Regions from separate parts of the Anaerostipes caccae L1-92 genome, predicted to be linked through region 4. Evidence: predicted binding sites of a transcription regulator. Region 4 holds the regulator's gene; each other region holds the start of a gene.
The links. Region 4 encodes Rex, which represses fermentation and respiration genes when NADH is low (regulators of the CRP and FNR family bind a similar motif). Its sites were predicted from a motif close to ATTGTTAANTANTTAACAAT; they were not measured.
Positions count from the first base shown of each region.

Region 1: a site for Rex is predicted at 3,337-3,356, ahead of ANCC_RS00905 (glycerol dehydrogenase). Genes of this name have one in related genera too.
Region 2: a site for Rex is predicted at 3,272-3,291, ahead of gap (type I glyceraldehyde-3-phosphate dehydrogenase). Genes of this name have one in related genera too.
Region 3: a site for Rex is predicted at 1,706-1,725, ahead of rsxC (electron transport complex subunit RsxC). Genes of this name have one in related genera too.

Region 1 is NZ_AP023027.1:167,514-175,240, reverse strand. It holds gene ANCC_RS00925 (hypothetical protein) at 1-160, opposite strand, end outside; gene ANCC_RS00920 (TspO/MBR family protein) at 255-731, shown strand; gene yaaA (peroxide stress protein YaaA) at 728-1,477, opposite strand; gene ANCC_RS00910 (TIGR01906 family membrane protein) at 1,523-2,152, shown strand; gene ANCC_RS00905 (glycerol dehydrogenase) at 2,149-3,231, opposite strand; gene ANCC_RS00900 (phosphatidylinositol-specific phospholipase C/glycerophosphodiester phosphodiesterase family protein) at 3,460-4,506, shown strand; gene fucO (lactaldehyde reductase) at 4,572-5,720, opposite strand; gene ANCC_RS00890 (TetR/AcrR family transcriptional regulator) at 5,847-6,401, opposite strand; gene ANCC_RS00885 (DUF1848 domain-containing protein) at 6,407-7,420, opposite strand; gene ANCC_RS00880 (RrF2 family transcriptional regulator) at 7,547-7,727, shown strand, end outside.
Region 2 is NZ_AP023027.1:1,395,287-1,403,013, forward strand. It holds gene ANCC_RS06825 (radical SAM protein) at 1-462, shown strand, start outside; gene ANCC_RS06830 (histidinol-phosphatase HisJ family protein) at 528-1,337, opposite strand; gene ANCC_RS06835 (Na/Pi cotransporter family protein) at 1,496-3,169, shown strand; gene gap (type I glyceraldehyde-3-phosphate dehydrogenase) at 3,339-4,355, shown strand; gene ANCC_RS06845 (phosphoglycerate kinase) at 4,521-5,714, shown strand; gene tpiA (triose-phosphate isomerase) at 5,754-6,503, shown strand; gene ANCC_RS06855 (glycoside hydrolase family protein) at 6,581-7,727, shown strand, end outside.
Region 3 is NZ_AP023027.1:1,646,701-1,654,427, forward strand. It holds gene proB (glutamate 5-kinase) at 1-163, shown strand, start outside; gene ANCC_RS08080 (DUF896 domain-containing protein) at 185-394, shown strand; gene ANCC_RS08085 (glutamate-5-semialdehyde dehydrogenase) at 418-1,659, shown strand; gene rsxC (electron transport complex subunit RsxC) at 1,917-3,233, shown strand; gene ANCC_RS08095 (RnfABCDGE type electron transport complex subunit D) at 3,247-4,197, shown strand; gene ANCC_RS08100 (RnfABCDGE type electron transport complex subunit G) at 4,190-4,801, shown strand; gene rsxE (electron transport complex subunit RsxE) at 4,803-5,504, shown strand; gene rsxA (electron transport complex subunit RsxA) at 5,517-6,092, shown strand; gene ANCC_RS08115 (RnfABCDGE type electron transport complex subunit B) at 6,106-6,900, shown strand; gene ANCC_RS08120 (YlmC/YmxH family sporulation protein) at 7,018-7,263, shown strand; gene nrdR (transcriptional regulator NrdR) at 7,370-7,727, shown strand, end outside.
Region 4 is NZ_AP023027.1:2,017,584-2,025,310, forward strand. It holds gene ANCC_RS09925 (bifunctional ADP-dependent NAD(P)H-hydrate dehydratase/NAD(P)H-hydrate epimerase) at 1-893, opposite strand, end outside; gene acpS (holo-ACP synthase) at 890-1,252, opposite strand; gene ANCC_RS09935 (redox-sensing transcriptional repressor Rex) at 1,269-1,928, opposite strand; gene ANCC_RS09940 (ABC-F family ATP-binding cassette domain-containing protein) at 2,081-3,991, shown strand; gene ANCC_RS09945 (glycosyltransferase family 2 protein) at 4,059-5,075, shown strand; gene ANCC_RS09950 (MerR family transcriptional regulator) at 5,222-5,965, shown strand; gene ANCC_RS09955 (ABC transporter ATP-binding protein) at 6,038-6,772, shown strand; gene ANCC_RS09960 (ABC transporter permease) at 6,759-7,502, shown strand; gene ANCC_RS09965 (S8 family peptidase) at 7,579-7,727, shown strand, end outside.

The DNA.
Region 1 (7,727 bases), 1.7 Mb from region 4:
CTACTTCTTGCGAAAATAAGCCTTCACAGACGGCGATATTCGTGCCGGTGACGCTTCCGCATCCCGCACGCCGCTGGAACGTGCCCGGGAACCATTCCTGGTTGCCGCCGTAAGCCAAATATTTTCCGTCTCTATATATTTTAGGACACTTTAATTCCATTTCATATCACTCCTTTTCCCATTATAATATCTTTTTTTGTCAAGATATACAACCCTTGCAGCATAGACTATGTAAAAAGCCCCAGGTGTGTGTTATGAAACAATTATCAAAGAAGCAGCTTTTAAAACTCTGCATCATTTTTCCCATTTTAGTCAGTCTGCTCTCCAGACTCCTGACACCCCGGATGGATGAGGTCTTCCGTCAGCTGAATAAGCCTCCATTCGTTCCTGCCCCGTGGATCTTTTCCGTCGTATGGCTGATCCTCGATATTTTACTCGGTCTGAGCCTTTACACCCTGCTGACCTCGGACGTCACAGAACAGGAGAAAAAACAGGGAATCAAACTTTTTCTCGCCGTGTCCTTCTTTCTGTTCTTCTGGCCCATCATTTTCTTTGAATACGGGCTGGTTTTTTTCTCTTTTGTCTGGATCCTGGCTCTGAACCTGCTCAATGTACTGATGTTCTATGTATTCCGAAAGTACAGCAAAAAATCTGCTTTACTTCTGATCCCGTACATTATCTGGTGCCTGTTTGCGGCGCTGTTAAACCTTGGATTCCTGATCGTCAACTAAAACTTTGTCTCCCGCCGGATAAATACATACTTGGATTCCGAAGACAGGGAAGGTTCAAACTCATATCCGTCCCAGTCAAACTCTTTGATATCCTCCGGCCGGTCTATCCTGTTCTTTACAATATGGCGGATCATCTGACCTCTGGCCATCTTGGCCCATGCCACGATGGTCCGGAGCTTTCCGTTTCTCATGGTGAGAAACTCCACATCCACAAAACGGTCCGGCCCATCCAGATATTTTCTCACGGTTTTGGCATACTCTTCAGAAGCCAGATTCAGGATCAGATCCTGTTCCTTATAAAGTTCCTTATAAATCGCATCTCCCCAAAATTGATACAGACCCTGTCCTGCTGTTTTTACTTTGCAGCCCATCTCCAGACGGTACGGATGAATCGCATCCAAAGGTTTCAGCACCCCATACAGTCCACTTAAGATTCTCACATGCCTCTGGGCATATTTCATATCCCATCCGGTAAAATCTCCTGCGCCCACGTTCTGGAATACAAGGCCGTCATAAGTCATGAGAGCAGCACTGCCGTCCCCGTTCTCAAAATTTTGTATATCTAAAAAAGCCTGAAGGGCGATCTTTTCATTTACCTTCATCAAAGATTCGATCTCCCACGGCTTCAGTTTTTTCAATTCTTCATAAATCTGTCCTGTCTTTTCTGAAAACACAGGATGTGTCAGCCTTCGCTGTTTTTCTTTCCTGACTTTCATGTTTTTTGCAGGTGAAATAATCGCTATCATGGTACTTCCTTGTGTTATAATGGGTTTCATGAAAGGCGGTGCATCATGAAACAATTTCTGCTTACGGTTTCTTTATCTATATTCCTGATATCATTTTCGGTCATATTTACACTGAATTTCCGGCCTCTTTACTACGCCGATATAAAACTTCTTCATATCAGCCGGGAATCCGGACTCTCTGAACAACAGATCAGAGAAAACTATGACCGGCTCATTGACTATAATTCAGTATTTTATAAAAAAGACCTGAAGTTTCCATCTCTTCCCATGTCTGAGGAAGGAAAGATTCACTTTCAGGATGTGAAGCGTATTTTCTCCGGTCTTCAATACGCCTGTATCATCTCATTTATCATAATCCCTGCAGGCCTTTTATGGAAGCGGGAAAAAAAGGATTTCCGTTTCTTAAAAAGGGCATCCGTCTCTGCCGCCGTGCTTCCGCTCCTTCTGGGAGTTCTCGTCTGGGCGGCCGGATGGGACAAGTCCTTCGTGACATTTCACGAGCTGGCCTTCTCCAATGATTACTGGATCTTCGATGAGGCTTTCGACCCTGTCATCACCATCCTGCCGGATGCCTTCTTTCTTCACTGCGCCCTTTTGATGGCCGCAGTCCTTATTCTGTTATGTGCCGTCTGCTTCCTCACAGGAAGACATCTGTGCCGCAGACAGGAATCTTAATAGTATCTTCCCAGTGCGTCCGCCGCAATGATCGCCGCATATACGTCCTCCGGTGTCACTTCAAACGGCATGTTGCCGAGAGTGTCGTCCGGAGAGCATGCGAGGCGTGCTACTTCCATGATCTGTTCTTCTTTTACTTCCTTGATTCCCAAATCTGCAAGGGTAGTCGGGAGTTCTGCTTCCTGACAGAATCCGAGGACTTCCTGAATCTCATCCTGATCCGCCCCTTCCAGAACCAGCTGTACCAGCGTTCCGAAGGCTACTTTTTCTCCGTGGTATAATTCATGGGTTTCCGGAATTGCTGTCAAGCCGTTATGGATGGCATGTGCCCCTGCCAGACCGCCGCTCTCAAATCCGATTCCTGAAAGATAAGTATTTGCCTCTATGATATGTTCTACTGCCTTCGTGCAGATATTTTCACGGACAGCAAGTTTCGCGTCAATCCCCTCATCAATCAAAGTTTCATAGCAAAGTTCAGCCAGGGCCATGGCCGCGCGTGTGATCTTTCCTCCCACACAGTTGGATGCGTCAGACTGCTGACAGGCTCTCGCTTCAAAGTAAGTTGCCAGAGCATCTCCCATACCGGCTACTAAAAGGCGTTCCGGAGCTTTGCTGACAATATCGGTGTCCACCAGCACCATGTTCGGGCTTGCCGGCAGAAACAGGTACTTTTCAAATACACCGTCATCCGTATAGATCACAGACAGTGCACTGCACGGCGCATCGGTAGATGCAATGGTCGGCACAATGATGACTGGCTTTTTCATGTAATAAGCCACTGCCTTTGCGGTATCATGGATCTTTCCTCCGCCGATTCCCACGATGACTTCGCTTCCTGCCTTTTCACACATGTCCATGACACGATTGATCTCTGTCATACAGCACTCGCCGTTAAAAGCTTCATATGTAATCTTGGCATCTTTTTGTCCTTTTGCGATGAAAGGCTCCACTCTTTTTCTTCCTGACGGACTTGTCAGAACAAAAAGGTTGGTTCCGTAGTTTTCCGCATATGTACAAAGGTTTTCCATCTCACCTTTTCCCTGGATATAACGGCTTGGACTTGCAATGATACTTGCCATAGTAATTTCCTCCTTGAATCCTTTGATTCTTATGAATCATTTGAAAAGTTAACCAGCGTCAATACATTTACTATACCATGAAGTTCCTTTCAAAATCCACCGTTGAATGTTAAAACTTTGTCACACAGACTGCTGATATGCTTTTGATTTTTTGGTCTTCCTATGTTATAATGATTTTTAACATAATTGTTACAATTATATTACGTCTTTTTTACAAAGGAAGGTTTCATGCTGAACAATAAAAAGATAAAAACAAAATCCATCAAAAATGCCGTTAAAAAAGCAAAACATCAGCCTAAATATATCCGAGCAGTATTTGAACGGGTCACCCTGCGCCTTGCTTTTCTTGCCCTCCTTGGAAGCATACTCTTTTCTGGGTTCCGTTTTTATCAGGGCCGGCAGCAAAATGTGAATGCCGCAAATGAAGTCAAACAGCAGTCTGATCATAAAAAAGCTTCCGCACAGACAAAGAAGGAGTCAAAGCAGTGGTATGACTACCGTGCGGTTGCACATGCTCTTGGAGAGATCGATGGTAAGGAGTATACGAACTCCAAAGATGCGTTTTTAAATTCCTATCAAAATGGTTTCAGGGTTTTTGAAGCTGACCTGATGCAGACTACGGATCATGTCATGGTCGCAAGGCATTATTGGGGAAAAGACCTGAGTGATCCGAAGAGCAAGGGCGGCAAACCTGTTTCCTATGCAAAGTTTAAAAATATTAAGCTGTACGGCAAATACACTTCTGTCTCATTGAAAGAACTCTTTGAACTGATGGACAAATATCCCGATACATATATTATAACAGACACCAAAGACAGTGATGCCGCAGCCGCAAAAAATGATTTCTCTGTCATTGTAAAGACAGCAAAAGAAATGAAGAAAGAATACCTTCTGGACCGGTTAATCGTACAGATTTACAATCAGCCAATGTATCACGCCATAAAACAGGTTCATCCGTTCCGTCACTTCCTTTATACCACTTATCAGCAGACGGATGTGGCGTTCAGCAAAATGATCAGGTTCTGCACTTCCAACGGCATTGAAGCTGTCACTGTCCCTGTGAGCAGTGTCAATGATTACCGGATGAAGCTTCTAAGTGACGCAGGCCTGTATTCTTTCACACATACTGTCAACAGTGTATATGAAGCCAAAGAATATATGAAACTCGGTGTCTACGGGGTTTATACAGATTTTCTGACAAATGCCGAGGTAGAAAAATGTTCTTTTTCTCTGAAGACAAAAGATTTCTTTGATAAACTTCAAAACGGCAAATAATCCTGCAAAAAGGACTGGCGCACTTTTTCCGTGTGCCAGTCCTTTCATTTCGTTTACGTAAATTCTTACAGCAAAGATTTATAGATTGCAATAATATCTTCTAAACTTGCATCCTTTGGATTTCCAGGTGCACACGCATCTGCGGCCGCTGACTCTGAAAGGAACTGAATGTCCTCTTCTTTGACGATTTCTTTCAGATCCTGTGGAATTCCCACATCGATGGAGAGCTGTCTCACCGCGTCCACGGCAGCCTTCCTATATTCTTCCTGACTCATATCTTCTGTGCCTTCCACACCCATGGCCTTGGCGATGTACTTATATTTATCCCCTGTGGCATCAGCGTTGTATTCCATGACAGCCGGAAGAAGAATGGCATTTGCAACACCGTGCGGTGTATCATAGACTGCTCCCAGTGAATGAGCCATGGAGTGTACGATTCCCAGTCCTACATTTGAGAATCCCATTCCTGCCACATACTGTCCGAGAGCCATTCCCTCTCTGCCCTCTTCTGTATTTTCCACTGCACCCCGCAGATTCTGTGCGATCAGTTCAATCGCTTTCAGATGAAACATGTCTGTCATTTCCCATGCATCTTTTGTAGTATATCCTTCGATCGCATGGGTAAGGGCATCCATTCCGGTTGCGGCAGTCAGGCCCTTCGGCATAGAGGACATCATATCCGGATCGATGACGGCAATGACCGGGATATCATGGGTGTCTACACAGACGAATTTGCGTCTCTTTTCCACATCTGTGATGACATAGTTGATCGTAACCTCAGCTGCGGTTCCCGCGGTCGTCGGAACTGCGATGATTGGAACAGACGGATTCTTAGTTGGCGCCACGCCTTCCAGACTCCGCACATCTTCAAATTCCGGATTTGCAATGATGATTCCGACAGCCTTGGAAGTATCCATAGACGATCCGCCTCCAATGGCGATCAGATAATCTGCACCTGACTCCTTAAATGCAGCCACACCTGTCTGAACGTTTTCGATCGTAGGATTTGGTTTAATGTTGGAGTAAACCTCATATTCGCATCCCGCCTCATCCAACACGTCTGTTACTTTCTTTGTAACGCCGAACTTTACCAGGTCAGGGTCCGAACAGATGAATGCCTTTTTGAAGCCTCTTGCTCCGACTTCTGCTGCGATTTCCCGGACCGCACCTTTTCCGTGATAGGACGTTTCATTCAATACAATACGCTTTGCCATAACAACCTCCTTGAGATACCTTTAATTTATCGTGATTCTTTCATTATCAGTTTACCTCCGGGCGGAACAGGCGGACAAGTGACACATTTCCCATAATGTCAAAAAAGTGACACTTCCCTAAAAGTGTTACTTTTTAAAGTCATTCAAAAGTTCTGCAAGTTCCGGAGGCAGAGCCCTGACCAGAAGCTCTGCCATGTCTTCCGTGCTCCGCTTCATTCCGCCGGTTACCCACTGAACCGTCATGGCGATCGATCCCCGGCAGTACATTTCCAGAAGGAATTTGATATCCGGCGGGATCTCTTTCTGATATTTCTTTTTTATAATATCCTTGTAAAATTCATAGATAAAATCAAAATCATGCTGGAGCAGTGAGTTATGATCCTCTGATTTAAAGGCCGCCGTGAAGAAGCAGCGCTCTCCTTTGATAAATTCAAACTTCTTGATCAGTCCTTCCCTGAGTGTAAGGCTCACACCCATCTGCCGGAAAGATACGATGGCAAGTTTATCAAAATACCAGTTGATCAAATCATACTTGTCCTTAAAATTCCTGTAAAATGTCTGTCTTGTCACATCACACCGCTCTACGATCTGTTTTACCGTGATCCGGTCCACAGGCGTAAAAACCATCAGTTCCCTGACGGCACCTGCCAGTTTGTATTTTGTTTTTTCCGATGCATCCATGAAACTCACCTCATTTGTCCGCCAGTGCTTCCCTCAAAAAAACTCAGCTGTGTAATGACGCAGGACTCGGCTTTTCTTTCCGTTATCTTATCGAACTGATCCGTCTTTCCGCATAGCATCAGAGCCTCCGGCCGGTACTGTGCCGCAGTTTGATTTACAAATTCTCTGCTGTGGCCGGCATAACAGTACAGACAGCCTGCCGGACAGGTATCATAACTTCCGATATCAATACTCTCTGCGCATCCACACTCCGGCCTTTGATTTTTATCTTTATCCACAGAAATTTTCATTCCAATAAGTTTTTCCACAAGTCCTCTGTCAATACAGCTGCCCGGTCTGATGCCGAAGCCGGTAAGGTCATAGTGCTCCGCACAGGTCACCGCAGTCATACCATGATTTTCCGCGGAGGTCCCTGCTCTCTGAGCAAATTGAAAGACTTCTTCTTCGGTGGGCCGGCGAATTCCCTCCTGTGTCATCCGTCTGCTTATCTTCCGGTACATATCTAAAAAACTGATCACCGCCTGTTTTGTATATCCCTCCAGGGCTTCTGCCATGGATTCAAACGTATGAATATGCCATTCTATAGAATAATCTTTGCTGATCAGCACAGGATCATAGCGCCATATAACCCGCTCATTCCCGATCTTTTCGGACAGCTCCTGAAACAGGGGAATCAATTCTTTTTTCTTATCGGGCATTCCCGGTTCTATATCCTTTCCGTATCCATTGAGTGTAAATTGAAAATAAAATGGATACTCGTAAAGCTCTCCTAAATACTTCATAAAATTTTCAGGATTCTTTGTCCAGAACACGATACAGTCAATGTTTTCTCTGGAAAGCAGAATTTTGCTGACTTGTTTTGGATTCACCGGATTCCTCACGAGAACAAAGCCATCCCGAAGCCGGTTGATGAACCATTCTCCATAAAAAGCCGGAACATCGGTCCTTCTGCTGACACTCAATATCATAAGCAGTCTCCCTGTCAGATTCATTACCACTGGTTCTTTCACTGGCTTCATTGTACCACGGTTTCCCGGCAGATTCCATATTTTCTTCTTGACAATCAAAACTGTAACTGGTAAGATTACAATACAAACTGTAACTCAAGTAATTACATATTTGATAAGACTGAGAGGGATCAATATATGAACAGCGAATTTACGATAGCAGTCCACGCACTCGTTTTTTTAAACCATAAAAGAGAAAGCGTATCCAGCGACAAGCTGGCCGCCAATATCTGTACGAACCCGGCCAGAGTCCGAAAGATCATGGGAAAACTCAAGAAAAAGGGGCTGATTTCTACAAAAGAAGGGGTGGTGGGAGGAT
Region 2 (7,727 bases), 620 kb from region 4:
GTGCTTAAGTTCATGAAAAAGGGAGCCACGCCGGATGAGATGATACAGTCTGCATCCAAGATAAAACAGGCGGGTATCCGGCTGTCAGTGACGGCTATTTCGGGGCTGGGAGGAAAAAAGCTGTGGATGGAGCATGCGGTTGATACAGGGAAAGTTTTTTCTGCAATGAAACCGGATTATATAGGCCTGCTGACATTGATGATAGAACCCGGACTTCCGCTGGAAGAAAAGATCAGAAGCGGAGAGTTTGAACTGATCACTCCCTATGATAATCTGAAAGAGACAAAATTGATGCTGGAACATATGGACTGTCCGGGATGTATCTTCCGGTCCAACCATGCGTCCAATTATGTCAATTTGAGAGGAACCTTGAATGAAGACAGGGATAAAATGATCGCGAAGCTAGATGAGGCGATACAGGGCAATCTGCATTTGAAAGAAGAATGGATGAGAGGATTTTAAATTCTTCAGTGACAGAAAAAAGAAGGAAAGTGTAATTACATGTACATTTTCCTTCTTTTTTTATATTAAAGCTCAATAAATTCCGGTGACTGGTTCTGGAAAACGGTATAGAACCGGAAGCCGAGAGAAGTGAGGAGTTCCCGGAGCTTTGGAAAGTCGTATGCCATATGCTCCGGACAGTGTCCGTCAGAGCCGATCGTCAGAATCTCTCCCCCCAGTTCCAAATAGCGTTTGAGAATATCTGGATGGGGGTTCGGATATCCAAGACCATACTTATATCCGCCGGTGTTGACCTCGATCCCTTTTCCGTCTTCTATGATGGTTTTTAAAATTTCTTCGATCAAATCGGCGTAATCCTGATAGATAAACTGATAGTTTTTATCGGGACAATAGCGCACGGCATAGTCCAGATGACCATATACGCAGTAGTCATGATAGACTTTGACATTCTGGAGTATCACCTCTAAATATCTTAAAAGACCTTTTTTTCCAGGATATGTTTCAAAATATATAGGTTCATATGGATCCATTTGGTCAACAATATGAGTAGAACCGATGATGAAATCAAAATCATCAGAGCGGGCAAAATCCCGGCATTTGTCATAAGTTGTCGGCATCAGTCCGATTTCGGCGCCGAATAAAATCTTTATCCGGTCATTGTATTTGTCTTTTAATGATAATAATTCAGATTTATATGAGGGTAGATCCACCAGAAAATCAAAATTTTCTTTATTTTCAGGATAACCGTAATCCTGATGTTCTGTAAAACAGATTTTGGTGAGACCAAGGTCTATGGCTTTTAAGATCATGGATTCCATTGAAGCCTGTGAGTCAGAAGAGTGACTGGTATGTAAATGAAAGTCTGAATGAATCATGGCGTCTCCTTTATATTTAAAAATATGATTGGTTTTAATCTTATTATATATAATTATTAAAAAAAATACATGAAAATCAGATAAGTTACAAAAGTTTTACTTTAAATGAACAATTACCTTATGTTAAACTAAAGATGTTTAATACAGGAGGAAAAAAAATGAGTACATTAGATCATCTGGGGAACCTGTTTGCCTTTGCCGGCGGATTAGGTATGTTTCTCTATGGAATGAATGTGATGGCGGACGGACTGCAGAAGACTGCCGGCAATAAGATGCGGCAGCTGCTGGGATATCTGACCAACAACCGCTTCTTAGGAGTTTTAGTGGGAGCTTTGGTCACTGCCATCATCCAGAGCAGTTCGGCAACTACCGTTATGGTCGTAGGTTTTGTGAATGCAGGCATCATGAACCTTACCCAGGCAGCAGGCGTTATTATGGGTGCGAACGTCGGAACTACGATCACCGCATGGCTTGTATCGGCAAATGAATGGGCAGGGGCGCTGAAACCTGAATTTTTTGCACCGCTGATTTTAGCCATCGGAGCATTTATTGTAACTTTTTCAAATAAACAAAAGTTAAACCAGAAGGCAGAGATTGCCGTAGGTTTCGGTGTTCTCTTCATCGGACTCTCTTTTATGTCCAGTTCCATCGGGGTATATCAGAGCAGCCCTATTTTCGCAAAGGCTTTTGAAGTTCTCGGGGGGAATCCTATTTTAGGAATTCTTGTAGGAGCTGTCGTTACAGCGATCATTCAGAGTTCTTCCGCATCCGTGGGTATTCTCCAGACACTTGCCATGAAGGGCATTGTAAACTGGCGCTCCGCCGTTTTTATTACGCTGGGGCAGAATATCGGTACATGTATCACGGCTCTTTTATCCAGTGCGGGAGCAAATAAAACCGCAAAAAGGGCGGCGGTGATCCATTTATCTTTTAACATCATCGGAGCTGCTATCTATGGAATTATCATGACCATTTTCTTCGGCGTGTTTGACCATTTGGCCATGCAGCATATTTCGAGTACGGAGATCTCTATTTTCCATTCTATCTTCAATGTATCAGTTACCGTACTGCTGTTCCCGTTCGCCAATGTATTGGTGAAACTGTCAGGACTGATTATCCATGAAGAGCCGGAAGATGAGGAAGACGAGGAAGTAGAAGAGATGGTGCTGCGCCACCTGGATCCGCGTATCTTAGAAACTCCTTCTTTTGCGGTGGAAAACGCAGTCAAAGAAGTAGTGCGCATGGGTGACATCGTTCTGAAGAATATGAAGCGTGTTACAAAGGAAGCTATGAATCCGCAGCCGAGTGAGAAACAGCTGGACAAGGTGTTCAGGGATGAAAAGGTCATCAATCATTTAGAAACTATGATCACCGGATATCTTGTGAAGATCAGCAATCTGGCGCTGACGGAGAAACAGAGTAAAATTGTCACGGATTTATTCTACACTATATCGGATATTGAAAGAGCGGGAGATCACGTAGAGAATATTGCTGAATTTATGCAGACGAAGCATGACGACAAAATTGCATTTTCTGATCTGGCAAAGGACGAATTGCACAAAATGACGGCACAGGTCATTAAAACATTTGATTATGCCATCAGAGCGATTGAGAAAGATGATGTGGAAATTGCAAAACAGGCCATTCAGGGAGAGGAAGAAGTAGACAGAATAGAAAAACAGTACCGGAAACAGCATATTAAACGGCTGGAACGGGAATCCTGCCTGCCGGAGGCTGGTGTGATCTATATTGATATGATGACAAGTCTGGAGCGTATTTCTGACTATGCAGACAATATTGCCAATTATATCATTGATGAGAATGAGAAATAAAGCTTTTGGTAATCTTGTACAAAGATATGATTTTGTATACATGAGAGAAATGCTAAAATAGACTTGATATTTTTGGACATATTGTTTAAAATAAAAAGGAAGTTTGTCAATAGATTGACAATTGACAGACAACATTAAATTATTCATTCAAGACTTAGGAGGAATTGAGATGGCAGTAAAAGTAGCGATTAATGGATTTGGACGTATTGGACGTCTTGCATTCAGACAGATGTTCGGAGCTGAAGGTTATGAAGTTGTAGCAATCAACGATTTAACAAATCCTAAGATGTTAGCACACTTATTAAAGTATGATTCTGCACAGGGAAGATACGCATTAGGCGACAAAGTAGAAGCAAAAGAATCTTCTATCGTAGTAGACGGAAAAGAAATCGAAATCTATGCAGAAGCAGACGCAACAAAACTTCCTTGGGGAGAATTAGACGTAGACGTTGTATTAGAATGTACAGGATTCTACACATCTAAAGACAAAGCATCTGCACACGTTCAGGCAGGAGCTAAAAAGGTTGTTATTTCTGCACCGGCTGGAAACGATCTTCCAACTATCGTATACAATGTAAACCATGATACACTGACAAAAGAAGATACAGTCATCTCAGCAGCTTCTTGTACAACAAACTGCTTAGCACCTATGGCTGATGCACTTAACAAGTATGCAGCAATCCAGTCTGGTATCATGTTAACAGTACATGCTTACACAGGAGATCAGATGACTCTTGACGGACCTCAGAGAAAAGGTGACTTAAGAAGAGCACGTGCAGCTGCAGTGAACATCGTTCCTAACTCTACAGGAGCTGCAAAAGCTATCGGATTAGTTATTCCGGAATTAAACGGAAAATTAATCGGATCTGCTCAGCGTGTACCGGTTCCTACAGGATCTACAACACTTTTAACAGCAGTTGTTAAAGGTGACAATGTAACTGTAGAAGGAATCAACGCAGCTATGAAAGCAGCAGCTACAGAGTCTTTCGGATATACAGAAGAAGAATTAGTATCTTCTGACATCATCGGAATCAAATATGGTTCATTATTCGATGCAACTCAGACAATGGTTACTGAAGTTGGTGACGGATTATACGAAGTTCAGGTTGTTTCTTGGTATGACAATGAAAACTCTTACACAAGCCAGATGGTAAGAACAATCAAATACTTTGCAGAATTAGCATAATTATCAGCACTGTGGATGCGGACAAGCTTCGCGATTCAGTGCAGTTATAAAGACTCAAACGGGTCCGGTCTTTTTGGACCGGACCCGTTTCTTGTATTTTAAGAAAGCGATCCGACAGGATAGGCATTCGATTTAATCCTATAAGAAATCCCAGGAGGAAAGAACATGTTAAACAAAAAATCAGTAGATGATATCAACGTAAAAGGAAAGAAAGTCTTAGTGCGCTGTGACTTCAACGTTCCGCTTCAGGACGGGAAGATCACAGATGAAAACCGTTTGGTTGCGGCCCTTCCTACATTAAAGAAGTTAATCGCAGACGGCGGAAAACTCATTCTCTGCTCTCATTTAGGAAAGCCGAAAGGAGAGCCAAAACCGGAATTATCTCTTGCACCGGTAGCAGCACGTTTGAGTGAGTTATTAGGTCAGGAAGTAAAGTTTGCAGCAGACGATAACGTTGTAGGACCGAATGCGAAAGCAGCGGCAGATGCAATGCAGGACGGAGATGTCATTTTACTCCAGAATACACGTTACAGAGCAGAAGAGACAAAGAATGGGGAAGAATTCAGCAAAGAACTTGCAGGCCTCTGCGATGTATTTGTAAATGATGCTTTTGGAACTGCTCACAGAGCTCACTGTTCTAACGTGGGAGTTACACAGTTCGTAGACACTGCAGTTGTAGGATACTTAATGCAGAAAGAGATCGATTTCTTAGGAAATGCAGTCAACAATCCGGAACGCCCTATGGTAGCGATTTTAGGAGGAGCCAAGGTTTCCTCTAAAATTTCTGTTATCAACAATCTTTTAGACAAGGTTGATACACTGATCATTGGCGGCGGTATGGCTTATACATTCATGAAAGCATTGGGAGAAGAAGTCGGAGATTCCTTACTGGAAGCTGACTACTTAGACTATGCAAAAGAAATGATGGATAAAGCAAAAGAAAAAGGTGTGAACCTGCTGATCCCTGTTGATACCGTAGTTGCTGATGACTTCTCCAATGACGCCAACATCAAGACCGTAGAGAGAGGCGGAATTGAAGCAGGATGGCAGGGACTTGACATCGGACCGAAGACAAGAGCATTATTTGCGGATGCCTTAAAAGATGCAAAGACAGTTGTATGGAACGGACCTATGGGATGTTTCGAGATGCCGAACTTTGCGGCAGGAACTGTGGCAGTTGCAGAGGCACTGGCTGAGATTGATGCTACAACGATCATCGGCGGAGGAGATTCCGCAGCAGCAGTAAACCAGCTTGGTTTCGGTGATAAGATGACACATATTTCCACAGGCGGCGGAGCATCTCTGGAATTCCTGGAAGGAAAAGAATTACCGGGTGTTGCAGCGGCAAATGATAAATAAGCTTTTTAACTATCAAGGAAAGTAATCGGAGGGTATACCATTATGCGTAAAACAATCGTAGCAGGAAACTGGAAAATGAACAAAACACCTAGCGAGACAGTAGCTTTAGTAAATGAATTAAAGCCATTGGTAGCGAGTGAAACATCTGATGTAGTATTCTGCGTACCGGCAATCTGTATTCCGGCAGCGATCGAAGCTGCAAAAGGAAGCAACATCAACATCGGTGCTGAGAACATGTACTATGAAGAGAGCGGTGCTTACACAGGAGAGATCGCTCCAAACATGCTGACGGACTTAGGTGTAAAATATGTCATCATCGGACATTCAGAGAGAAGAGAATATTTCGCTGAGACAGATGAGACGGTTAATAAAAAAGTTTTAAAAGCTTTTGAACACGGAATCACTCCGATCGTTTGCTGCGGAGAAACTCTTGCTCAGAGAGAACAGGGCGTAACCATTGACTTTGTTCGCCAGCAGATCAAGATTGCATTCCAGGGTGTGACTGCAGATCAGGCAAAGACTGCTGTTATCGCTTACGAGCCAATCTGGGCAATCGGTACAGGAAAAGTTGCAACAACAGAGCAGGCTCAGGAAGTTTGTAAAGCGATCCGTGAGTGTATCGCAGAAGTGTATGATCAGGCTACTGCTGACGCCATCCGCATCCAGTACGGCGGTTCAGTGTCTGCTGCAAGCGCACCGGAATTATTCGCACAGGACGACATCGACGGAGGATTAGTCGGAGGAGCTTCTTTAAAACCGGACTTTGGTAAGATCGTAAATTATAAGTAGAGAGATAAAGCTGCTGCAGAAATTATTTGCAGCAGCTTTTTGCTTTAAATTGGTTTAGAGAAAAGGGGAGTAAGATTATGAAAAAGAGATATATAATAATGACATTTTTTTTGATGGCAGGCTTATTTAGTTGTCCTTCAATTTATGTCAAGAAAGTTGAAGCAAAGGGAAAGACTTATACAATCAGCCCAAATAAAATTCCAAAGTCCGTTAAAAAATCTTCTGCCTACAATAAAAACACCAGGAATTCTCTTCAGATACAATATTATTTAAAGAAACTGCAAAAAGGAGGTGGCAGACTGGTTCTGAAAAAGGGGACATATAAGATCTGTTCGACTCTCTTTGTACCATCGAATACAACAATAGAACTTAAAGAAGGTGCAGTACTAAAGAAAATAAACAAAGGTAAAAGCAATTATAAGCCTACGAAAAATATGTTTTTGCTCTGTTCCTATAAAAACAGAAATAAAACAAATGCATATAAAAAGTTTAACGGGCCCAAAAATATTAAATTTATAGGTCACGGAAGTAAGTCGGTTATCGATTTATCTTATATAAAGGGGGCACATGGAGTATCTGGTTCACATAATCAGAATGTGACTTTTCAAAATATAACCTTCAAGGGACAGAATGGAGGACATTATATTGAGATCGCCGGAGTGAAAAATGTAACAGTAAAAGATAACAGATTTCTTTCTGCTAAATCCAGTACAAGGAGTTCTGCATACAATAAAGAAGCAATTAATATCGATACACCAGATAAAGCCACCGGTGGATTTACACTTAAGTGGAGCAAAAAAGACCAGACTCCGAATGTAAATGTCATGATCACTAATAATGTATTTGACGGAGTGAATCGTGCAATCGGAACGCATAAATATTCACAAAAGAAAGACAAAAAAGGAAAATATTCGAAGTCTTCGGTAAATGTTTATCATCAGAACATACAGATTAGAAATAATCAGTTTAAAAATATTTACGATAATGCTGTCTTTATGATGAATTGGGAAAATACGACGATAGATTCAAATCAGTTTTCAAAAATTGGTATGAAAAATAAAAGAAATACGAATACGGCAAAACACGGTGTAGCAGGAGGAGGCGTCAAAAAGCTGACATTGACAAATAATCGTTTTATACAAGTGAGAAGCAGCGTTGTATATCTGAGGAGAACTGCGAATAACGGCTCAGGAAGTAAATATTATCCTCTTCTTGTTTATGTGA
Region 3 (7,727 bases), 370 kb from region 4:
AACAGACTGCGGGGCCGATATGGTCATAGCAAACAGCAGAGATTTAAATGATTTAAACAGGATTATAGGGGGCAGGGAGATCGGAACGCTTTTCTTGGCCCATAAAAGAGAACATTTTAATTTTCGGAAATATCTTACGGAATGTCCGTATTTAAACTCATAATTCAGACTGGAAAGGAATAGTATGAACGAAGACAAGATCAGAAGAATCAATGAATTATATCATCTGGAAAAGTCCGTCGGGCTTTCAGAGAAGGAAAAGAAGGAGCAGAAGAAGCTTCGAGAAGAATATATACAGTCTGTCCGGGCAAATCTGCGCGGCCAGCTGAATCATATCAGCATAAAGAATGAGGACGGAAGCGTGACTCCGCTGAAGCCAAAGGGAAAGCATTGAGATAAAATAGCAGGGAGGTTGTTATGTTAGAACAATTAGGAAGACAGGCAAAAGAAGCGTCGGTCGTTCTGGCGCAGGCATCCATGAATGACAAAAACGAGCTGCTCAGGGAAGCGGCAGACCAGCTTGTGACAAATCAGAATTATATTCTTTCGGAGAATGTGAAAGACGTGAAAGCTGCCATGGAGCGCGGGATGTCAGAGGCACTGGTGGACCGGCTGACTCTGACGGTAGACAGGATCGAAGGCATGGCAGAAGGACTCAGACAGGTGGCGGATCTGGAAGATCCCATTGGGGCAGTCACTGAGATGAAGCCCAATAAAAGCGGACTGCTGATCGGAAAGAAAGTCGTTCCTCTGGGTGTTGTAGGAATCATCTATGAATCCCGGCCCAATGTTACTGCGGATGCGTTTGCTCTCTGCTTTAAAACAGGAAACGCCTGTCTGCTCCGCGGCGGAAGCGATGCCATTCACTCCAATCTCGCGATTGCGAAAGTTCTCCAGGAATCTTTAGACAAGAAAAAGATGCCGGTATTCAGCATCCAGCTCCTGGAAGATACCAGCCGTGAAACTGCCACAAAGATGATGCAGATGACGGAATATATTGATGTCCTTATTCCAAGAGGAGGAGCCGGACTGATCCGGAGCGTCGTGAAAAACAGCACAGTTCCCGTGATTGAGACGGGAACCGGAAACTGCCACACTTACATCGATCAGTATGCAGATCCAAAAATGGCTGTCGACATCGTGGTCAACGCAAAGACTCAAAGGCTCGGAACCTGCAATACATGTGAGTCTCTGGTCATACATAAAGATGTTGTACAGACCCATCTTCCGGCCATCGTAGAGGCTCTGCTCCAAAAGGGAGTGCAGGTCAGAGGAGACGAGAGAGTCATGGCAGTCAGTGACCGGGTGATGAAAGCGGCGGAAGAAGACTGGGGCACGGAATATCTGGATGCTGTTATCTCGATAAAGGTTGTGGACAGCTTTGATGAGGCGGTAGAACATATCAACCGCTACAACACAAAACATTCCGAGGCGATCATCACAGATTCCTATTCTCATGCCCAGGAGTTTCTGGAGAAGATCGACGCGGCTGCGGTCTATGTGAATGCTTCCACGAGGTTCACAGACGGATTCGAGTTCGGCTTTGGTGCAGAGATCGGAATCAGCACTCAAAAGATTCACGCAAGGGGACCTATGGGACTCGATGCACTGACGACTACCAAATTTATTATTTATGGCAATGGACAGATCAGGCATTAGATAAAACTTCAAAGAGGGAGTTCTCAGGATCGGGGACTCCTTTTAGATTGACAATTAATTCACATATAGAACCCGGCATTGTTTCTTTTTCTGTGCAAAAAGTTGAATAAAGTGAAAGAATGAAAAGATTTTAGTGAGATGTATGTTATTTTGTGGGATTTCGTTTGTGAAAAAAATGTCGAAAGTTGATTTTGCATGCTAAACAATTTATCATTAAAGATATGGAAATTTAAGAAAAGAGAAAGGAAGGCTTAAAAATGGCATTGTTTACATTTAGCGGCGGAGTTCATCCGGATGACGGGAAAGAATACGCAAAAAATTCCCCGATCACCGAATATCTGCCGAAAGGAGATGTTGTTTTACCTGTGGGCCAGCACATCGGGGCACCTGCGAAACCGATCGTACAAAAAGGTGATCAGGTACTGGCGGGACAGAAGGTTGCAGAGGCAGGCGGTTTTGTGTCAGCCAATATTTACAGCTCTGTTTCGGGTACGGTGAAAGCGATTGAGCCGAGAGTGACTCCCGCCGGAGCAAAAGTAAATGCGATTGTAATAGAAAACGACGGAGAATTCAAAGAAGCGGAGTTTCAGGCAAAGCCGTATCAGGATATGACCAGAGACGAGGTTCTCGCTGCGATCAAAGACGCAGGAATCGTCGGACTCGGAGGGGCAGGTTTCCCTACTCATGTGAAGCTGGCTCCGAAAGATCCGGGTGCCATCGAGTACATCATTGTCAATGGTGCGGAGTGTGAGCCTTACATAACCGGAGATTACAGGATCATGATGGAGACTCCGGAAGTCCTCGTGGAAGGGCTGAACATTGTTCTGGACTTATTCCCGAAAGCAAAAGGGATCATCGCAGTGGAAGATAATAAAAAAGATGCCATTGCAAAAGTCAGCGATTGTGTCAAAGGGGATGCTAGGATTTCGGTTGCGGAGCTGAAGACAAAATATCCGCAGGGAGCAGAGCGTTCCCTGATCTATGCGACAACGGGAAGAGCCATCAATTCCAGCATGCTTCCGGCAGATGCAGGATGTATTGTGGACAACGTGGCAACAATTGTTGCTGTGAAGGACGCAGTAAAAGAAGGGAAACCTTTATTTCAGCGTGTTGTGACAGTGACAGGAGACGCCATAGAAAGTCCGAAGAATCTTTTAGTGCGCACCGGAACGAATGTCAGCGAGCTGATCGAAGCAGCCGGCGGATTTAAGGGGCAGCCTGAAAAGGTGATCTCCGGAGGTCCGATGATGGGAATGGCTATGTTTACTACTGATGTTCCGGCAGTCAAAACATTTTCTTCTCTGCTGGCATTTACAAAGGACCCGGTGTCTGCCGTAGAGCCGAGCAACTGTATCAACTGCGGGCGCTGTGTCAGCGTCTGTCCTCAGAAGTTAATGCCGGCAAGACTGTCCGTACTGGCAGATAACAATAACTTTGAAGCATTTGAAGCTCTCCATGGCGATGAGTGTGTGGAATGCGGATGCTGTTCTTTTATCTGTCCGGCGAAGAGAAACCTGGCACAGTCAATGAAGACAGGACGCAAACAGGTCTTGGCAAATCGTAGAAAGAAGTAAAGGAGAGGTACATATGAACGAAACATTATATCGTGTTTCAGCAAACCCGCACGTAAGGGACAAAAGCTCAACACAAAGCATTATGCTGGATGTAATCCTTGCATTACTCCCGGCCACAGTTTTTGGTATCTATATCTTCGGTGCATCTGCGGCTGTGACCATTGCGGTCTCCATTGTCACCTGTGTGGCTGCTGAGTATATATATCAGAAGTTAATGAAACAAAAAGTATCGGTAAGCGATCTGAGCGCGGCTGTGACCGGACTCCTGCTTGCACTGAACCTGCCGGCAGGTGTTCCTTTCTGGATGCCGGTGCTGGGCGGCCTGTTTGCCATCATTGTCGTAAAACAGGTTTTCGGCGGCCTGGGACAGAATTTTATGAACCCGGCATTGGGAGCCCGCTGCTTTCTGATGATCTCTTTCGCGGCAAGAATGACAACATTTACATATGACGGTGTCACCACTGCGACTCCTCTTGCACTGCTGAAGGCGGGAAAGAGTGTAGACCTGGGAAGTGTCTTTACAGGATTCATCCCCGGAACGATCGGAGAGACATCCGCCGTCCTTCTCCTCCTGGGAGGAGCCTACCTGGTATTAAAGAAAGTGATCTCACCGCTGATCCCATGCATCTATGTGGCGACGGTGGCTGTCTTCGTACTGCTTTTTGGAGGACATGGCTTCGATCTCACTTACATGGCGTCTGAGATTTTTTCCGGCGGTTTGATGCTCGGTGCGATCTTCATGGCAACGGACTATGTAACTTCACCGATCACTTCCAGAGGAAAGATCATCTTCGGCGTCCTCTGCGGACTGCTGACCGGTATTTTCCGACTGTTCGGACCGATGGCAGAGGGAGTTTCTTACTCTATTATCATTGCGAACCTGGTTGTTCCTCTGATTGAAAAGATTACGGTTCCGACTCCGTTTGGAATTGTGAAGGCAAAAGGAGGCAAAGACAATGAATAAAAGTTTAGTAAATGACTGTATTAAATTATTTATCATCACTCTGGCTGCCGGACTGATCCTTGGATTCGTTTACAACGTGACCAAAGATCCGATTGCAAAGCAGGAAGAAAAGACAAAACAGGAAGCATACAAGGCTGTGTTCAAAGACGCAGACCGTTTTGAGGCAGTGAAACTTGATAAAAAAGAGATAAACAAAGCTTTAAAGGCAAAGAATCTGGGCCAGAATACGGTCAGTGAGATTGCCAAAGCAGTAGATAAGGACGGAAAAGGTCTTGGATATGTATTCTCCGTGACAAACCCTGACGGATACGGCGGAGATATCACTCTCTCTGTCGGCGTCAAAAATGACGGTACGGTCAACGGATATGAGACTCTGACGATCAATGAGACTGCGGGCCTTGGTATGAAGGCAAAAGAAGAGGAGTTCAAGAGCAACTTTAACAATAAAAAAGCAAAGCAGTTTGAAGTCGTAAAAGACGGTTCCGGCAAGAGTGACGACGCAAAGGTCGATGCCATCAGCGGCGCTACGATCACCAGCCGTGCGGTGACAAGCGGAGTCAACAGCTGTGTTGCTTTAATGGATACATTGAAAGGAGGTAATTGAGATGAAAAGTAATCCGATAGAACGTTTGATCAACGGTATTGTCAAAGAAAATCCTACTTTCGTCTTAATGCTCGGTATGTGTCCTACCCTCGCGGTAACCACATCCGCCATCAACGGGGCAGGAATGGGACTTTCCACTACGGCCGTTTTAATGTTTTCCAATCTGATCATTGGACTCATGAGAAATATTATACCTGACAGAGTCCGTATTCCGGGCTATATTGTCATTATTGCATCTCTCGTAACTGTAGTGCAGTTCCTTTTGCAGGGATATGTGCCGTCACTGAATGCAAGCCTTGGAATCTACATTCCTTTGATCGTAGTAAACTGTATTATCCTGGGACGCGCAGAATCCTTTGCATCTAAGAACGGGGCAGTGCTCTCTTTCTTCGACGGTGTCGGAATGGGCCTTGGATTTACTGTTGCACTGACTGTGATCGGAGCCTTCCGTGAACTCCTCGGTGCAGGTACGATCTTTGGCGCAAAGATCATGCCGGCTGCTTATGAGCCGATCACGATCTTTATCCTGGCTCCCGGAGCATTCTTTGTCCTGGCCTGCCTTGTTGCAGTTCAGAATAAGGTAAGAAACAAGAAACCGAAAAAAGCAGGAGAGTCTCAGGCTTCCGGATGCGGCGACTGTGCAAGCTGCGGAAACGGTGCCTGCGGAAGCCGGTTTTTTGATAACAGTGTGGACGACAAATAGGGGGGATGAACAATGTCAAATTTATTATTAGTCGCAATCGGTGCGGCATTAGTTAATAACGTAGTATTGAGCCAGTTCTTAGGCCTTTGTCCTTTCCTTGGTGTATCCAAGAAGGTAGAGACCGCCGGCGGAATGGGCGCTGCGGTTATTTTCGTCATCACGATCGCCTCAGCGGTTACCTATTTCGTTTATGCTGGCATACTCGTGCCGTTTCATCTGGAATATCTTCAGACGATCGCATTTATTCTTGTCATTGCGGCATTGGTGCAGTTCGTGGAAATGTTTTTAAAGAAATCTATGCCGGCTCTCTATGAGTCTTTAGGCGTATATCTTCCGCTGATCACTACCAACTGTGCGGTGCTCGGTGTTGCATTGAATAACGTTCAGTATGATTACAACTTTATTACCAGTGTAGTCAACGGATTTGGAGTGGCTGTCGGATTTACCATCGCCATCGTGATCCTGGCCGGTATCCGCGAGAAACTAGAATACAACAACATCCCGGAATCTTTCAAAGGAATGCCGATCACTCTTGTCACGGCAGGTCTGATGGCTATCGCTTTCTTTGGATTCTCAGGAATCATATAGGGAGGTAGCATAAATGGATATTACAGCAATTATTCTCGCGGCCGTCGTGGTCGGAGGAATTGGTTTGGTCATTGCTATTCTTTTAGGAATCGCTTCTGAGAAGTTTAAGGTTCCGGTCAATGAAAAAGAAGTAGCAGTCCGAGCAGAACTTCCCGGCAATAACTGCGGAGGATGCGGATACGCCGGATGTGACGGGCTTGCAAAAGCGATCGCAAACGGAGAAGCTGCGGTCAATGCCTGTCCGGTAGGCGGGCCTTCAGCGGCAGAAAAAATCGGTGCCATCATGGGTGTGGAAGCCGGTGATTTCGTAAAACAGGTGGCATTCGTAAAGTGTGCGGGAACTTGTGAGAAAGCATCAAATAAATACGAATATACAGGACAGATGAGCTGTGTGGAAGCGATGAATGTGCCCGGAGAAGGGCCGAAGGCCTGCTCTTTCGGATGTATGGGATTCGGAAGCTGCGCTCAGGTCTGCCCTGAGAATGCAATTTCCATCGTCAACGGGATTGCCTATGTTGACAAAGAAGCGTGCATCGGCTGCGGAAAATGTACCGATATCTGCCCGAAGGGACTCATTGAACTGGTTCCTTATGACAAGAAGCATTTAGTACAGTGTAATTCTAAAGACAAGGGAAAAGACGTCATGTCTGTGTGCAAAGCCGGATGCATCGGCTGCGGACTTTGTGCGAAGGAATGTAAGCTTGGAGCGATTACGGTAGAAAATAATATTGCTCATATTGATTATGAGAAATGTGTCAACTGCGGACTCTGTGCCAAAAAGTGTCCGAAAAAAATCATTACGGTATAATAAAGTGAATGATAAAAAGATCATTAGGCTGTATCTGACTGGAGGATACAGCCTTTTTGTCACACTTTATTTCCTGGTGCATACACTATTATAACTATTTTTCTGGGGTGGCGTTTCATGAAGTTTTTAGAGTTAAGGGAAAAGGATGTGATCAACTGCCGGACCGGAGATAAACTGGGATGTGTCATCGATCTGGAGTTTGACCCGGCGTCAGGTCAGATTTTATGCCTGATCGTTCCAAAAGCGACAAAGATCCTGTGCTTTACAAAAGGTGAGTTTTATTATATTCCATATAAGAAGATCATTCGAATCGGCTGTGACACTGTATTGGTGGATATTAATGAAAAAGAATGTTTGAAGTGATCTGGAAAAAATGATATACTTCCTTTAACGAATGGAAAATCTTGAGGCAGACGTGATCTGCCTCTCAAAAGAGTACAAAGAAAAGCATAGCCCGGGAGGTAGAAAAATGAGGTGCCCTTATTGCGGAAGTGAAAATTCCAGAGTCATTGATTCCAGACATTCGGAAGACAATAACTCCATAAGGAGAAGAAGACAGTGTGACGACTGCAGCAAGCGTTTCACGACCTATGAAAAGATCGAGACAGAACCGCTGTCTGTGATCAAAAAGGACAAGACCAGACAGATGTATGACCGCTCCAAGATCAAGGCGGGTATCGTACAGTCCTGCCACAAACTGCCTATATCCATGGGACAGATCGATCAGATCGTAGATGAGATCGAGACAAAGATCTATAATCTCGGACAGCGCGAGGTGGAGAGTTCCCTGATCGGAGAAATCGTCATGGACAAGCTGAAGGAACTGA
Region 4 (7,727 bases):
TCTTTTACATCCTCATATGTCCCGAACAGCACTTCCGGAAGCATGGACTGCAGAATCGGACGGTTGGCTTCGCAGGAGATCACCTTTACCAGTCCGCTGCCCATGCGCAGGGCACTCTTTGCCGAAAAATAAGCAGCCCCAGACATCGTCTCATTTCCTGCTATGATCAGGACTTTTCCATAGGTGCCCTTGTGAGAATCCGCAAAACGGCCCGGAAGTCTTTCTAAATCTTTCCTATCGTATGTGAAGCCCCCTGCATGTTTCTTCAAAACAGAATCAAAGAAACCGATCTTTTCTACATACAGCCGGCCCGCATATTCTTTTCCCGGATAGAGCAGATGTCCTGCCTTGGGACCGCCGAAGGTCACCGTAGCGTCTGATTTTACGGCGCATCCGAGGACTTTTCCCGTATCCCCGCTGATTCCGGAGGGAATATCGACTGACATGACTTTAGCTCCGCTTCCATTAATCCTTTCCACAGCAGTACGGTATGTCCCCGATACCTCTCTGGAAAGGCCTACGCCAAACAGTCCTTCCAAAATCCAGTCATAATCCTCATAATCTATCTCTTCTTTTTGCTCATATCCAAGCCGTGCAAGGATATCGTACTGCGTCTTTAAGTCTGCGGATGCCTGAGACAGATCCCCTACGACTGTAAAATCCACTGAATACCCTTCTTCCAGAAGGATTCTGGCCGCAGCCAGCGCATCTCCCCCGTTATTTCCGCATCCTGCCACAGAAAGTATCCTGTTATTTTTTCTGACTGTTTCCATGAGCCTTCGGGCAATTTTTTCGCTGGCCCTCTCCATCAGCACCAGGCCAGGAATCCCTATCTTCTGTATGGTCTCCTTATCAACATCCTGCATTTCCTGATTTTTTAAAACATATTTCATAGACACTCTCCTATGACAAAAGCCTGTGCCAGCCCCCCTGTGTTCGTAACCGACACATGAAATTTCGTAATCTTCCTATCTGATGCCATTTTTTCGGCTCTGCCTGTGAGTTTCACATAAGGTGCTCCTTTTGAATTCCGAAACACTCCGATCTCATAGGGCTCCAATCCGAAGAAGCCGGTTCCAAATACCTTGGAAACGGCTTCTTTAACTGCAAAATTACCAGCAAGAGTCGTACTGTTTAAACCTGCGCATGCCAGTTCCTCTTCTGAAAAAATCCGGCTCAGGCGGTTCTTTCTCTCCACCATCTTCTGTACCCGCCCGATTTCTATCAGGTCAGTTCCTATACCGACAATCATGGCGTTCCTCCCGTCTTTACTCCGCGCCTTCGCTGTCTTCCCTGCTGTGAATATTGTAAGTCAGCGTCATGAGGCTTTCTGCCAAATGGACATTCTCCACGGTCACACTGTCCGGCAGCGTGAGATCCACAGGGGCAAAGTTCCAAAATCCTTTGATGCCCCACGATACAAGATCTTTGGCAATCTTCGGCGCCTGGTCCTGCGGAAGCGTGAGGGCTGCAATCTTGATCTCATGATTCTTTATAAACTCTTCCATATCGTCAATATCGTGCACTTCCACTCCGTGCACCGTGATGCCGATCAGCTTCGGATTCACATCGAACAGCGCAATCACCTGAAAACCAATGCTGTTATTGTTAAAATCCTGATAATTGGCCAATGCCTGCCCCAGATTGCCGGCACCGACGATGATCATCTGATTGCTTTTGTCAAGTCCCAGAATCTTTCCGATCTCCACGTAAAGATTTTCTACATTGTAGCCGTATCCCTGCTGCCCGAAACCTCCAAAATTATTCAGGTCCTGCCGGATCTGGGATGCAGTTACTTTCATCCTCTCGCTCAGCTCTTTGGATGAGATCCTCGTAATATTTTTTGCTTTCAAAGCCCCCAAATAACGGTAATATCTAGGTAATCTCTTTATAACTGCCGGTGATATATTCTTATCCATTGATGACATTATTACCCTCCCACTTATTTTATTAACTACTCAAATTAAATAAATTATATAAGATTGTCTAATATCTGTCAAACTTTTCAGTGCGTTTTTTCAGAAATTATGTTATGCTTATAAAGAATTTTTACAGCTTAGAAATTTTGAAGGAGTGCACTATGGTTTTATCTTGTCAGAATATACATAAAACATTTGTCGACCAGGAAGTCCTGAAAGGAATTTCCTTTCATATCAATGAAAAGGACCGGCTTGCCGTCATCGGCTTAAACGGTGCCGGAAAGTCCACCCTGCTCAAGATCATCATGGATCAGATGACACCCGATGACGGGGAGATCCACAAAAAGAAGGACGCCGATATCGGCTATCTCGCACAGCATCAGGACCATACTTCTTCCCGCACCATTTATGAAGAGCTTTTGACCATAAAACAGGATGTGATCGAACTGGACAAAAAACTCCGCTCTCTGGAGCATATGATGAAGCATTTAAGCGGCACAGAGCTCGAAGAAAAGATGGAGGAATACACCAGGGCCACTCATTTATTTGAACAGAAAAACGGTTTTGCTTATAAAAGTGAGATCACAGGAATCTTAAAAGGACTCGGGTTTCAAGAGGAAGACTTTCAAAAAAAAATCGAGACTCTGTCCGGAGGACAAAAGACAAGGGTCGCTCTCGGAAAACTCCTGCTGATGAAGCCAGAGATCCTTCTCCTGGATGAGCCTACCAACCATTTGGATGTAGATTCGATCCAGTGGCTGGAAACCTATTTAAGCCACTATGAGGGCGCTGTCATCCTGGTCTCCCATGACCGGTATTTCCTGGACAAGATCGTCAACAAAGTCATGGAGATTGAGTCGGGGCACGCGATGCTCTTTGACGGCAACTACACTTCTTTTATTAAAAAAAGGGATCAGGTAAAGGCAATCCGCTTGAAGGAGTACGAAAACCAGCAGCAGGAGATCCGTCACCAGAAGGCGGTCATTGAAAAACTAAAACAATTTAACCGGGAAAAATCCATCCGCCGGGCAGAGAGCCGTGAAAAGATGCTGAACAAAATTGATGTGATCGAAAAGCCTGTGGAAGTCGACGGAAAAATGCGCTTTGCCATCGAACCGTCGGTGATCAGCGGAAACGATGTCTTAACGGTGGAACATCTGGAAAAAAGTTTCGGGCCGCATATGCTGTTTTCCGATATAAATTTTGAAATATTCCGCGGTGAGCGCGTGGCATTGATCGGCGCCAACGGAACCGGCAAGACTACGATGTTAAAAATCATCTGCAAACAAATGGCCAAAAACAAAGGACTGATTAAGCTCGGTTCCCAAGTTTCCATCGGATATTACGATCAGGCACAGGACAACCTGCATCCGGATAAGACAATCTTCGAGGAGATATCTGATTCCTTTCCGGAACTGACCAACACAAAAATCAGAAATACACTGGCTGCTTTCCTTTTTAAAGGAGAAGATGTCTTTAAACTTGTTTCTTCCTTAAGCGGCGGTGAAAAGGGACGGGTATCTCTTGCGAAACTTATGCTTTCCCATGCCAATTTTCTGATTCTTGATGAGCCTACCAACCACCTGGACATTCACTCCAAAGAAATCCTGGAATCCGCCCTGTCCCAGTACACAGGCACGGTTCTTTACGTGTCTCACGACCGCTATTTTATCAACAAGACAGCCACAAGAATTTTGGAACTCTCTTCGAAAGACGGTCTGCACTCTTATCCGGGCGACTACCAGCACTATCTTATCGAAAAGGAGAAGGAAGGCACGAAAAAGGTACAGAACGCTGAAACTGAGTCTGTATCCGATACGAAGCTGAGCTGGCAGAAGCAAAAGGAAGAAGACGCAAAGCGTCGGAAAAGAGAAAACCGCCTGAAAAAAATAGAACAGGAAATCGAGGAACTGGAAGCGGAAAGCACAAAGCTTGACGAAGAAATGTGCCTGCCGGAGAACGCAGTCAACACAAAGAAGCTGCTGGAACTCTCCGCTGCCAAAGTCCGGAATGAGGAACATCTGGAAACCCTTTATGAAGAATGGGAGACCCTGTCAGAAGAAACCGAGTAAAAATGCCATGGTATTTTTACAAAAATTTGTTATAATAGACTAAGTACCATTTTTAGGAGGTTACAAAATGAAATTAATATCGTTTGCTGTGCCGTGTTATAATTCCCAGGAATATATGAGACACTGCATAGATACATTGCTGACCGGAGGAGACAAAGTTGAGATCCTCATCATAGACGATGGTTCCACGGACAATACCGGCATGATCGCCGATGAATATGAAAACAAATATCCCGGTATCTGCCGGGCGATCCATCAAAAGAACAAAGGCCACGGCGGTGCGGTAAACACTGGTATTGCTCATGCCAAAGGGATTTATTTTAAGGTGGTGGACAGTGACGACTGGGTAAACGAACATGCCTATGAGGAAATCTTCAATCAATTAGAGACCTTTTACCGCCAGGGAACCATTATAGACATGTTTATGTCAAACTATGTCTATGAGAAACAGGGTGTGAAGAGAAAAACCGTGATTCATTACCGCCATACGATCCCGGTTGAACAGATTTTTACCTGGGATGATGTAAAGCGATTTCCTCTGAGTCAGTACATTCTCATGCATTCCGTCATTTACCGTACTTCTCTTCTCCATGAGTGCCGTCTGTGCCTGCCGGAACATACTTTTTATGTAGACAACCTTTACGTTTTCAAACCGCTTCCATATGTGAAGACGATTTACTATCTGGATGTAAATTTTTACCGCTACTTCATCGGAAGGGACGATCAGTCTGTCAATGAAGCCAATATGATCAAACGGATCGACCAGCAGTTTTTTGTCACCAAAGCCATGATCGATTATATGAGCAGCTTTGAGCTGGTAAACAAGCCGTTATACCGCTACATGAAACACTATCTGAGCATCATCATGACGGTATCATCTGTCATTGCCATCAAATCCGGCATACCGGAGCATCTTCAGATGAAGAAGGAACTCTGGAAGTACCTGAAATCGAAAAACACAAAACTATACCGTCAGATCCGGGGATCTCTTGTTGGAAATGCCGTCAACCTCCCGGGCTACGGAGGCCGGAAAGTTGTCATCGCAGCTTACAAAGCAGCACGGAAGTTTATTGGATTTAATTAAATCAATCGAAAAATGACATTGGAAACCATCAAACCAATGTCATTTTTTATTCTGTAAGAACATTGGTACATGGAACACAAAACCCTCCACTATATCACCATACTTCTGATCTGTGTTATTCTAAAGCTATGAATGGAGGTTTTTACATGAAAACTTATAAAACATCTGAGGTTGCAAAACTCATAGGAATTCATCCCAATACTGTCCGGCTGTACGAAGAAGCGGGGCTGATCCCAAAACCAAAACGGCAGAACAATGGATACCGTATTTTTACCGATCTCCATATCGAACAGTTCCGGCTGGCCCGTCTGGCTTTTCAAATGGAGGTTCTGCAGAACGGGCTGAGGAAAAAGGCTGTTCAGATCGTAAAAACATCGGCATCCTGTGATTTTTCCAGGGCTCTGGTACTGGCAGAAGAATACCTGGCACAGATCAGAAAGGAACACGCCAATGCCGAAGAGGCAGTTGAAATCGTAACAGAAATTTTAGCCGGCGGATCACAGGAGCATACCCATCCCATGAAACGCAGGGAAGTCTCCCGGTATCTCGGCATTTCTATGGATGCTCTGAGAAATTGGGAAATGAACGGCCTTTTGACTGTAAAACGCAGGCAGAATGGATACCGCATATATACGAGTCAGGATATACAGAGGCTCAAAATTATTCGCTCCTTGAGGTGTGCAAATTATTCTTTGGAATCCATTCTGCGTCTGCTTGGGCACCTGTCAAAAAATCCCGGGATTGATATCAAAGAAGTTTTGGATACTCCCAATAAAGATGACGAAATTATTGCGGTGTGCGACAAACTGATTACTTCTCTGCTCACAGCCGAGAATAATGCCTTGGAAATGATATACAGACTGAAAAGAATGAAAAAACAATTTTCTTAAACCCTCCACTTTACCACCAATGTTTCCGTTGGTGGTATTCTTTTTTTACAATAAAACAAGGAGGTATCCTTCATGAATGAAGTGATCAAAGCAGAAAAATTATGTAAAACCTACAACAAAACGCCTGCGGCAGACAATATCAGTCTGTCCGTAAAGCGCGGAACGGTTTTTGGCCTGCTCGGGGCCAATGGCGCAGGCAAGAGTACAACGATTGAATGCATTTTAGGCACAAAGACGTCAGACAGCGGAACAATATCCATTCTGGGAATGAATCCGCAGACATCCAGAAAGCAGCTGTTTCAAAAGGTAGGAGTCCAATTTCAGGACGCGGCTTATCAGGATAATATCACCGTTTCGGAACTTTGTGAAGTTACCGCTTCCCTCTATCAGGATTCCGCAGATCCGGATAAATTACTGCAAAAGTTTGGAATTTCCGGAAAAGCAAAAAGCCAGATCAAAGATTTATCCGGCGGCGAAAGACAGAGACTTTTTATTATCCTCGCACTCATACCCAATCCTGAAGTCGTCTTTTTGGACGAGCTGACGACCGGACTGGACGCGAGGGCCAGACGCCAAGTGTGGAATATACTCTCCTCACTCAAGGAACATGGACTGACGATTTTCCTGACGTCCCATTTTATGGATGAAATCGAGAACCTGTGTGACTGCATCTGTATTTTAAAAAAAGGAAACATCATATTTTACGGTACGGTGGCGGAGGCAGTTGCATCGAGTCCTTATGAACATTTTGAAGACGCTTATCTTTGGTATACAGACGAGGAGGAATTAATTGATGAAAACTTTTAAGACAATGCTGAAAACAGAATTAAAATTATCTCTGAGAGGAATGGATATGTTTATATTTGCGATCTGTGTGCCTCTTGTGGTACTGGCAGTCATGGGAATTATTTATGGCAACAGGCCTGCATTCAGCGGTGCCGGATACTCATTTCTGGAACAGTCGTTCGGAGCCGTCACTACCATCTCCATCTGTGCAGGAGGTGTGATGGGACTGCCGCTGGTCGTCTCTGATTACCGGAGCAAAGGTATATTAAAACGCTACAAGGTTACGCCGGCCAGCCCTTCCATGATCTTAGCGGTACAGGTGACAATTTATACTTTATATGCGGCTGTTTCTCTGATCCTGCTCTATGCCGAAGCCGTTCTTTTCTTTGGATATCAGTTCCGCGGATCTTTTTTAAGTTTTCTGGGATGTTATCTCCTGGTCATTGTGTCTATGTTCAGCATCGGCATGCTGGTAGGCGGTATTGCTCCGAATACTAAGATAGCGAGTGTCGCCGCGAGTCTGCTGTACTTTCCGATGCTGATTTTTTCAGGCGCAACACTTCCCTATGAAGTCATGCCCAAAGTGCTGCAGAAAACTGCAGATATCATGCCGCTGACTCAGGGAATCAAGCTGCTGAAAGCCGCTTCTCTGGGAGAGGAGCTTGGCAGTGTGATTGTTCCGGCTGTGACCATTGTCTGCATCGCAGTAATCTGTACCTTCGCATCCCTCAAATTCTTTCAGTGGGAATAGCCTGCGCAAAATGTTCTGGCTTTTCTGTGATTCCGGCGTATTCTATACTATAACACTTATTAGGAGACAATATTTTATGAAGCTAATATCACAGATCATCCATGCGGATATCGCCCATAAACATGGCTTCCTGGGGAAGAATATAGGGATTGCCTTCCTGGATACCGGTATCTATCCTCATAAAGAATTTTATCCGGCCGATCAGCGGATCGCCGGATTCATAGA